2 regions of the Paenibacillus sp. 2KB_20 genome follow, and region 2 is predicted to be linked to the other one. Evidence: a T-box and tRNA genes for the amino acid it is inferred to sense, from the RefSeq annotation. Region 2 holds a T-box; the other holds one or more tRNA genes.
The links. A T-box is a leader RNA that pairs with one kind of tRNA and senses whether it is charged. The one in region 2 lies ahead of metG (methionine--tRNA ligase), so its partner is inferred to be a tRNA-Met.
Positions count from the first base shown of each region.

Region 1: it encodes a tRNA-Met, which carries the amino acid that the T-box ahead of metG (methionine--tRNA ligase) is inferred to sense. The anticodon was not compared.

Region 1 covers NZ_JBFRHH010000003.1:438,711-444,082, forward strand. The annotation lists tRNA gene AB4124_RS11395 (tRNA-Ile) at 208-278, opposite strand; gene AB4124_RS11400 (hypothetical protein) at 722-889, opposite strand; gene AB4124_RS11405 (YjcZ family sporulation protein) at 2,231-2,341, opposite strand; tRNA gene AB4124_RS11410 (tRNA-Ile) at 2,691-2,764, opposite strand; tRNA gene AB4124_RS11415 (tRNA-Met) at 2,820-2,896, opposite strand; gene AB4124_RS11420 (hypothetical protein) at 2,979-3,143, opposite strand; gene AB4124_RS11425 (hypothetical protein) at 3,473-4,279, opposite strand; gene AB4124_RS11430 (TetR/AcrR family transcriptional regulator) at 4,497-5,081, opposite strand; gene AB4124_RS11435 (hypothetical protein) at 5,106-5,249, opposite strand; gene pyrE (orotate phosphoribosyltransferase) at 5,289-5,372, opposite strand, start outside.
Region 2 covers NZ_JBFRHH010000002.1:626,553-631,924, forward strand. The annotation lists gene AB4124_RS08540 (alpha/beta fold hydrolase) at 1-703, shown strand, start outside; gene metG (methionine--tRNA ligase) at 1,311-2,957, opposite strand; T-box leader at 3,004-3,274, opposite strand; gene AB4124_RS08550 (RNA polymerase sigma factor) at 3,325-3,645, opposite strand; gene AB4124_RS08555 (ArsR/SmtB family transcription factor) at 4,030-4,947, shown strand; gene pdxA (4-hydroxythreonine-4-phosphate dehydrogenase PdxA) at 5,118-5,372, opposite strand, start outside.

The DNA of each region.
Region 1 (5,372 bases), on a different contig from region 2:
GATGAGAATCATTACAGGTTCGATTGGCCCTGCGCTATTTGTAAGCATACTAATTTACAAGAGTATGAGAAACGAGGACGAAAAATAGTCGTTTTTTAAAATGCAAAAAAGAACCCTACATTTAAATTTTCACCATAATATTTTTACTCAACGGAACAGCCCTATGAACAGCAAAAGACCCTTGCATCGCAAGGGTTTTCGATAAAGTGGGCCCTGAGGGACTCGAAACCTCGACCAGTCGGTTATGAGCCGACCGCTCTAACCAACTGAGCTAAGGAAAACGTTTTTGCGGGGTACAGCCAGTTTAGTTACTTCATTATATATAGATTTAGAACTGCAAATGTTTTCGTGTGTTTTTAATGTTTTGTCAGCAATTGCGTTAGACCACTAGCCGTCAAAGTTTATTGTTTTATAATTCCTATACGAGAGGTGATTGAATCAATGTCGCAAAATTGAATGGGTGTACGTGACCATCGTTTAATGTAGTGTGCCGATCTGCTCCTTCTTCAGCCGCTTGGTACTACCTTCATATTCATGTACGTGTCTCTGTACCTTTACACGTCTCTTCACCTGTTTTGTAGATGTTATTCTAACCTTCTTTATTGCTGGCCGTTTCTTCTGCATCCGTTGTATGCCTCCTTAAATTTAAACGACTTACAACATCCTATTTAGACATACATGGTTATGTGCAAGGCCATTATTAGGACTACTCTAATAGTTTTTATAGTTCATCTTTCTGCAATTCGATATCTATTTCAATCAGCTTCTTAAGATCATCCACTGTCTTATTCTCGATCCGGCCGTCCTGAAAATCCTTTACCCTTTTGGCTATTCCGGCTTTGAAGAGCTCGTGCAGCATTAGCAAATTCTTACTCTCAAGTGTTCCCATTGTCGTTCCTCTCGGCTTTCAGTTATGATGGAATGCGAGATAGCGGATGTCAGATAAATTGCACGCGGCGGGCCGCTATCTCAGCCGGGGGATACCCTGGACTAAGGGGAGGACGTGTCAGCGTCCTCCTTTTGATATGTCTTGGCATAAGAAAAACCGCCCAATCATTAGGCGGTTTGTTCTAAACTATAGTGTCCCATTTGCTTAGTCAGCTAAGTACGTCGATGAGGAGCACATCATTTTAAAAAAATCGGTCATCAAAAAAGTCGTCTACTCCTCAACATACCGGTTGCGGCGAATTAAAGTCGAACATGGCGATGATTACGACATCGGCAACGTTATAGCGTTCGCAACCGATTGAACTTAGAGCTACTACCGGACTAATTTTCTAGTCCAATTTCGATACGTGCAAGGACACCTGCTGGATTATCTCCGCTTCTGTTTGCATTTGACGGGAAGTTAAAAGCGGCGATCACAATATCATTTGTACCTCTCCGAAGGAAACGCCTAATATTAAACGATCTTCCCGGATTAAAGAATGAAACATTGTCCTGCGGATTGTCGATAACTACCGGCCGTCCATTTATTAAAACGATGGCAAAGTTATCAACGGACAGGAATAAGCTAGCTCTCTCTTCTAGGCGCTTGTAGTTGTTTGGCCGTACTATTTGCCTTTCCTAGTACTGTTCTTTTGTGCATTTTATGCTTCCTCCTTTATTATCAACGAATCTTTAACATATATATAAGTCCATGGATTTAATGGATCTGGACAAATGATTAGTCAAATTGCTCAATTTCCTCAAATGAAAATAGCCCCCCCGTAAAAACGGAGAGCTGTCTCACATTTTGCTTGGTGACCATAGAATCAAACCAGCTACATAGAGTTCTTGCCGATCGTCCAGGTCAACAACTAACACCTCCAGCTCTGATAGCCCAGCTCATGAACCATAATCTTATACCGTTGATGCCCTGTTGGTTTCTATATATGGATGCACGACAAATAAGGGGCACACGCCAACGCTGTGCCCCTTCTCTACTATTTTCTGCCCTTGTCACGATATCATGTTCGCAGACAAATAAACACGCCTTAGACATCTTAAATTTTGTCATTTGAAATAAATACCTGATCGTGCGCCTTTTTCAAAAAAAACTTTTTCAGTTCCTTTAACTACAGCACTGATCTCCTCGTTGTTTGATGTTCAGTTTATGTACAATGAACTTAATCAAAAACGGGGACGGAAAGTGGCCGTCCCCGTTTACCGAATTGGGGATACCGCATGGGTGCAGTATCGTAATTGGTGAATTAAATTAATTCAATGAATGCTTCATTCAGGTGCTTAGTTAAATCCAAAAAGTTCCCAAGATAATAACCAAGAGAATAAATAAAACCAGAACAGTACCTACTGGATTCCCGTATCCGCCGTAACAAGATTTTTCGTAACTCACCGATATTTACCTCCTTGCTTTGTGGAATGGTACAGTTTATGTACATAGACGGACTTAGTCTGGACATTTCGGCAATCATGATCAGAATGTGCTAATGTACCATAAATAGGACTGGGAGGGGTTCTTTACATCGCGGTCTACTTGAAGAACGGACGTATTAGCCATACTCTCAGTGCCTTCAGCTATCTGAAAGTCGCAGTTGAACGCCTTGGAATGACCACAGCAATGTTCAATGAACGATACTGTCGATCAATAGCCGCCGTTAGCAAATGCGTTTTTCACCATAGTTTTTCACTCAACTAAACAGCCCTATAAACAGCAAAAAACCCTTGCATCGCAAGGGTTTTCGATAAAGTGGGCCCTGAGGGACTCGAACCCCCGACCAGTCGGTTATGAGCCGACCGCTCTAACCAACTGAGCTAAGGGCCCTGAACATACATGTACACATAAACATAAGGACGTCATACATACATCGTTTAAAAATTGGTTGCGGGGGCAGGATTTGAACCTGCGGCCTTCGGGTTATGAGCCCGACGAGCTACCGAACTGCTCCACCCCGCGTCAATGCTGTATCAAACAGCGACAAGAATAAATATACACCATTTCCCTATAATAAGTCAAGTGCTGTTTTAATGGAATTTTCTCAAGGCATAAACCGCACGCCATAGCGACCCTTTTTGGAACGGTAAACCTCCACCATCCGCGGATCATGGTACCCGAACAGCCAGCCATCCTGCTCCAAACGTTTAGCGAAGCAGCCCGCCTGAAATTTGCTTGTATACAGCTTTCCGTAATATACCCAGTTCATCCTATGCGACTCCTTACCCGAATGATAATGTAATGCTGTCATATTATATCCAAACTTCCACAAAAAAACCGAAATCCAACAAACTTCTTTTGCGGCTGCTCAAGCGCCAGAATTTGCTTAAGACCGTAGATCACCAGCTTCTTCTTGCCTTCTTTCAAAATGACAATCGATCCGTTTGGCAGCTGCTGTTGTTGCGTCGTAATTATCCTCTCGTTTTCTTGCTCCTCCGGTGCGGTGCCGCAGGCATACGGCCCCGGTTCATTTTGTTCAGAAACGCGGCGTTCCGCTGCTTCTTCGGCAATCCCAGTACGGGATAATGAGCTTTCAGCTTATCCATATTGTTCTGGATGAAACTTAATGCGCTCAATCACCGCGCCAAGCTCCCGTATGATTTCCGTTACCGTGGCGCCCCAAATTTGATCCTGTTCGCCTTCATTGCGAATTAGCCAATTGGAATGCTGTCCTCTTAACAGTTCGATTCCCTGTATTCGGCAGTTCAGATCCGGACAATAGTACGCTGTAAAGGTAGCGTATCTCTCCGGATGGCTGACACAATCGGCCAAGGCGGAGACAACCGATTCCGGGTAGCCTTGGGCAAGCAAGTACTTGCGAGGCTCCTGCTCCCCTTGCTCGGCACTCATCCATTGCTGAAACCAGCCTTTAGGCATTGCCAATGGAGCTGTATCACGGTTCTTCCGGTCCTCCAGCTGCAGATGATTGATGATTTTAAGCCAAGCTTCCGAAGGGGTTCCCAGCGCTTCCAGCACATAGACCCTCTCACCGTCAGGCTCGCTTTCAATATCGGCCTTTACCACCAGACTTGAACTGTAATAAATGAAACACTCCTTCGGCTCCTTGTCCGAACCGGACACCCTCATATGTATCGTTAACAGGGTCCGGCTGCATACTTCTATGTATTCCAGCAGTTCCTGCACAAGAACCGGCTCGCTGTCACCCGTATCAATCAAGTCTTTCTCCTGCAGCTCCTGCTCAATCTTGGCCACTTCTATGGGCATCTCCTCGGTCAACGTTCCACGAAAAGGGTCCTCTAACCCAATAACAGCCCGCGCACCGACAATGCCAGTAAGTACAAAGAATTGTTTGCCGGTCAGTTGGATCCTTGACGGAATTTCCAAAGATCTCTCCTCCTTACGGTCAGCCCCGCCTATTTTGTGTTAAAATCTGAAGTTATCATTACTATTATAGGTGAGACATCTCCTTGCCCTCTACCAAGTCGTGGCCCTAAATTTATAGGAACATATACTCAAATCAGCCGATTTTCAAACTGCTCAACAGTAAAATTTCATAAAAAAACATTCCCGGGTCGAAATCACCTCTGGAATGTTCTTGTACTCATGTTAGATTAGACGGATCTTCCTGCTGGATAATACCGTGATAAAGAATCGTCATCAGCTGTTCACTGATCACGTTCAGGCTCCCCAGACCATGGTACCATTCGTTCCGGGCTGTAAATTCCTTGATAAAAGTAAGGAACGCAACCAATACCTGGGGAGAGATGTCTTTCCGTATCTGTCCAAGCTGCTGGCCTTTAAAGATCAGCATTTCAAATTCCGGAACAACGAATTTCTGGTTGAATTGGAGCAGCTTGTCCATCTGCTCCGGGAATTTGGCCAGATCCGCCACAAATTTCTGCGAGACAAACGCCGAAAATTTGTGCTGATCCTTGTAGAAGACGGTTAACGCCTCAAGCGGATCTTTTGCCTGGTCCATCATATCGCGGTAAATCGCCATGAGCTCGTCAACCATCCGGTCCACGACATGATCCAGTAAGCCCTCTTTGCTCTGATAGTAGTTATAAATCGTCATCTTGGAAACGGGGACCGCTTCGGCAATCTGCTCCATACTCGTCTGTAAAATCCCCTGCTCCAAAAACAACCGCTTCCCGGCTTCAAGCACTGCTTCTTTCTTAGCATTCATCTGTTAGACTATATCCCTTCTATATCAGCATAAGGACACCGATGGCTGGCTACCAGCCGCGTACAGTCCTAATGTAACGATCCAGCCTGCCGCTGTCAACCCGGCACCCACCATGGATTGTCTTCTCCACATTACAATAAAAAAAGCCGTCGCTCTGCGATAACTCACAAAGACGACAGCCTGATGATCTTAGCTGGTATAAGTTGTTTACACGCCAAAGGAAGTTGGATTCGATCTCCAGGATTGAAGAAGCTCCACATCCTGTTCCTGAATCCGATTCTCGGATAGCGC
Region 2 (5,372 bases):
GGACCATCGAGGCTTTGTGAAGCCCCCTCGGACACTGGAGCCGGAAGACTATGCGCTGGATAAGGTTCTGGATGATATCGAAGCGGCAAGGCAAACGCTGGAACTGGAGGATTTTATTATATTGGGGCATTCGGGCCATGCCTTCATGGCGCTGGAGTATGCCAAAAAATATCCGGAACATGTCCGGAAGGTGGTCCTGCTGAACACGGCCCCGACCAACAGCCCGGAGCGGCAGCAGCAGAGCATCGATTTTTTCAATGAGACCGCAAGCCCAGAACGGAAACGGCAGTTTGAAGCGGATATCGCCCTGCTGGCGGGGGACATCCAGAGAGAGCCGGAACGTCGTTTTGCTCATATGTGCATCCGAATGGGAGCGCACAGCTTCTATGACTATGCTTATGATGCGGCTTGGATGTGGGAAGGGGTCTTCACCAGCATGCCCGTCATGGATCATTTATGGGGAGAAGCCTTCGCGCGGCTCAATCTGATCGATTCGTTGAAAGAGGTTGCCAAGCCCGTCCTCATCGGTCTTGGACGGTACGACTATTTGGTCAGTCCCGTATCACTCTGGGATGCTGTAGACGACTCGCAGGAACACGTGAAGAAGGTCATTTTTGAAAAAAGCGGCCATAATCCGATGTTCGAAGAGCCTGATCTATTTGATGCCATATTGACGGATTGGATTCATGAAACGGATAACTAATCCGGTGAAGATACAACGTATGCCGTTACTGTAATGAAGAGGAGCCCTCAGCATTCCGCTGGGAGCTCCTTTTACGTCTACTTGCGTTTTAACCGGTAAACTCTCGCTTCATATGGATTCAGAGGCATCGTCCGGATGCTCTTCTCGCTGAAAACCGCTCCTTTTTTGAGTCCATGCTGACACAGAATCCGTTATTTGCTGATATTCCATCGTTTTTTAAGCCCATGCGGACACAGGTTCCGTTAATGCACCATAATCACGGCTCATTCTTGTAAAAACTTAAGAATAGCGGATCTCCTGTCCGCATGACCCTACGAAATGCCAAGAAACAACGGAATAGCGGAACCACAGTCCTCAAAATCGCAGTCCGTACTCAGTCACAATGGACCATCGGGTCACCTCCTCTTCTTTGACACTCGCTAATGGCCCCCTTAATCACTTGCTCCTTGGATCGCTTAACCCCTTTGTTCCTTGGACCACTTAAACCCCTTGCTTCTTTGACCTCTAGACCCCTAATTACTTGCTGCTCTAGCACTGGATCCACTACATTCCTTGATCACTTACTACTCACTCCTTGGGTCAGTTGAATCTTAGCCACTTAAATCAATTACTCCCTTTTGGATAACTCCCCCAGCCTACGCGTCTCCTCCTCAATCCGGCTGGTATCGATCCGTTCAAACAAAAGCTCTACGTCATGAATCGGCCTGCCAGCCGGAACACGGCACCACTCCCATACAGGCTTCTCCAGCGAGAGATAACTTCGTATCCTATCGCAAGAGAACGGAATAAACGGCTGCAGCAGGTTCGCTAAATTGGCAATGATCTGAACGCAGGTGTACAGCGTTGTCCCGCACGCTTCGCGATCCTCCTTGACCTGAATCCACGGCTTCTGTTCATCAAAATATTTGTTCGCCATGCGCACCACGCTGAAGATTGACTCCAACGCTTCCTTCAGTCGCCCACCCTCAATGAGCGCCCCGGACTCGCAGTACAATGCCTCAACCCTGCTCTGCCACTCTTCAGATATACTGCCCTCGGGCACTTTCCCTTCAAACGATTTGTTCACAAACACCAAAGTACGGTTGACGAAATTCCCAAATGCGCCAAGCAGCTCGCCATTGTGGCTGTGAATGAACTCCCTCCAGGAGAAATCGGTATCCCGCTTCTCGGGGCCGTTCGCAATGAGAAAGTAACGAATGGAGTCCGGCTGATAACGGCTTAATAAATCCGGCACCCATATGGCCCAATTCCGACTGGTCGAGAACTTCTTCCCTTCCAGCGTCATGTACTCGCAAGATATGATTCGGTCCGGCAAATGCAGGTCACCTGCCCCCTTCAGCAGCGCTGGCCAGATCAGCGTATGAAACGGGATATTATCCTTCCCATGAACATAGTAAGCGGTAATCTCATCCCTCCCCTTGAGCCAAAAGGATTCCCAATCGCCGCCCGTTTCCGCGGCCCACTGCTTGCTGGCGGATAAATAGCCGCTGACCGCTTCGATCCAGACATAGATTTTCTTATCCTCAAAGCCCGGAACGGGGACATCCACGCCCCAGGTCAGATCCCGCGTAGCCGCCCGGTCCTGAAGCCCTTCCTCCAAGTATCTTCGGGTCAATTGCACAGCATTATCCCGCCAGCCTCGGGCGTTATTCAAATCATCCGCCAGCTCAGCCTGGAAATGTGACAGCGCTACGTAAAAATGCTCGGTGGGCCGCTCCACCGGAGGGTTTCCGCAGATTTTGCAGGTCCTATTCGTCAGGTCGGACGGATCAAGTATCGTTGAGCAGGCGTCGCACTGATCCCCACGGGCCCTGCTGCCGCATACAGGACAATCTCCTTCCACGTAGCGGTCCGGCAAAAACCGCTGATCGGTTTCGCAATACGTTTGCTGTATAGTTTTTCGATACAGATGGCCGTTTTCCAGCAGCTTCAAAAACAGTTCCTGCACCACGGCGTGATGAAACGTCTGGTCGGTTCGCGTGTATAAGTCGTAGGAGAAACCCAGCTGTTTAAAGCAATCCACGAACTCCCCATGATACCGATCCGCAATATCCCCGGGAGCCACGCCCTCCTGAATGGCTTGAACCGCCACGGGCGTTCCATGACAATCACTGCCGGAAACGTACAGGACTTGATCGCCTTTCGCGCGGAAATAACGCGCCAACACGTCTCCAGGCAGCAAACTTGCAAGCCTCCCTAAATGTAATGACCCGTTGGCATAAGGCCAGGCACCGCCGATAAAAATGTTCGTCATATCAATCATCCTCCTTTTTTTGGACAACAAAAAAAGCCCTCATCCCAAAAGGGACGAGAGCTTGCCGCTCACGTGGTACCACCCAATTTCATTCATGCCTTGCGGCATTCACCTCTTTAGGTACGACGCCATATATCGCGTGTATACCCTAGCACGTTAACGGGTGCGGGATCCGGTACAGCCTACAACCCTCTGCAGAGTTTCGGTGCACAGCTCAGAGACCATATTCCCAAGGTTCTTTCCTTACCCCTTTTCACCAGCCGGGGCTCTCTGTTCAAAGACGTTACCAAGGTACTCTTTCTCTTCATTGCTTTTGTTTAACATTATTCAAGTTACTGGAAATCATACCCGAACTTTATGAATGAAGTCAAGGGGACGGATGCGCATCCTTTCTTGCCCTTTCCCGGCCATCCCGTATCGCTCCCAGCTTCTTCCCCAGCATCATCTTCAGTTTCTTGCGGGCTCTGCTCATGCGGTTCCGTACATTTTCAGGCTCAATTTGGAGCACTTCGGCAATTTCCAAGGTATTGAAATCCTCGTAATAATACAAATACATCGGCTGTCTTAGGGTTTCAGGCAGAGTAAGCACAGCAGATAACAGTTCGTCATGGTTCTCCTCGCTATTCATCATCGATTCAGGCGCCTCCATGGCGCACTCGCTTAAACGATTCTCCGAAAGAAAGTCCATCGGTTCCAGCTCCGTTTCCTCGTAGGTTGATCGATTCTTCCTTGTTCCCCTTAGTTTCAACTTCGGGCCCTGTTCGTGACCGGTTGTATTGGTCGTCTCTTCCTCGAGAAGATGCGTGCCCACAAATTTACCGGGTCATGCCTAGATTTCCAGGACTCTCTGGCCGTTCGATCCACTTCCATCTGCTGCTGCCTGATGAGATATTCGGCAACAAACCAATTGTTCATCTCCAGTCTCTCCCCTCGCCGCCCATTAGTTCATATTTTTTTGAACTATATTATTAAGTTCAATTATATATGAACATAGTAAAAGTTCAATATTTATTTTCACCACGATGTGGTATCATAAAAATGGAATGATGTGTACTTGAAGGAGAGATTGATCATGACCGTTATCCGAATTGACTATTCGCCTGTTCACGAGCTGGTCACCAGCTTATTCGCATATACAGATAATAAAAACCAAATGCATGATCTAGGAAATAAGTGGAGGAAAGAAATTCAGAAGAAACTGCCTGCATCTTTTACGGATAAGCTCGAAGAGCTGGACCTGTTCGAGCTTATTGCTTATCTGCACCTGGCTATCGTAGACAGCCCGGAAAAAGACAACGTCGAGAGGTTTCTTGCCTGGTTTGCCGATTTGGGAGAAGGCCAATTGTATGAGATCCTGGCGCCTTATCTTGAAGATGGGTTTCCGATGGGACTTAAAACATTCCGGGATCTCAGTCATGAGATCATGACGGAGTGGCACCGGGCCTATACAATAACGCCGGAAATTCACGACTTGCTGGGACGTTCCGCTGCCCGCATGGAGCAGCTAAGCCGGGAGCTCCCCTACATTGATCTGATTGATGAGGCAACAAGCGGAATTGTGCTCGATCCTGAAGATGAATACAACGCCATTCTTCTCATCCCTACCTATCACATCAAGCCGTTAAACCGGATGGACTACGTGAGCAACCAACAACTCATTATCAGCTATGCCGTAGATGATGAGCAGGTGGACGAGGATACACCCACCAGTCAGCTGCTGCGGATGACCAAGGGGTTGGCTGACGAGAAGCGGCTGGTGCTGCTGCACATCCTGGCTAAAGGGCCCGTTACGTTTACCGAATTGCAGCAGAAGACCGGCCTTTCAAAGAGCAACCTGCACTACCATCTATCCCTGCTTAAAACTGCGGGTCTCCTGCGCATGCATTTCAAAATGCCGAATGAGCGGTATAAATACAGTGCCAGACCTGAATCCTTCAATCAGCTGAAAGCGTTCCTGGAGTCTTACGTGTTTGGATTATCCCAGTCATGAGGAACGAATCCCGTTACAGCGAAGAAACCTGAGGAACAATAAAAAAAGATGACCCCATAGGTGGAGTCATCTTTTTTGTTATGAACAGCTTATATTCCTGCGGAATCTTGTAGTGTCACTTCGATAAAAAGGTAATGGCGGCCGCTATGTCCCGCCCGGCAATAACATCTTTAGACTTTAGGCGCCAGTTCCGCCGCCTGACGGATCGCTTCCATCAAGCTTTTCTCGTCGGCGATGCCTTGCCCGGCAATGTCGAATGCCGTACCGTGATCGACGCTGGTGCGGATAATCGGAAGGCCAACGGTAATGTTGACGCCTGCATCCAAGCCAAGCACTTTGACGGGACCATGCCCCTGATCGTGATACATAGCCACTACGATGTCAAAGTCACCGCGAACCGTCCGGAAGAACAGCGTATCGGCCGG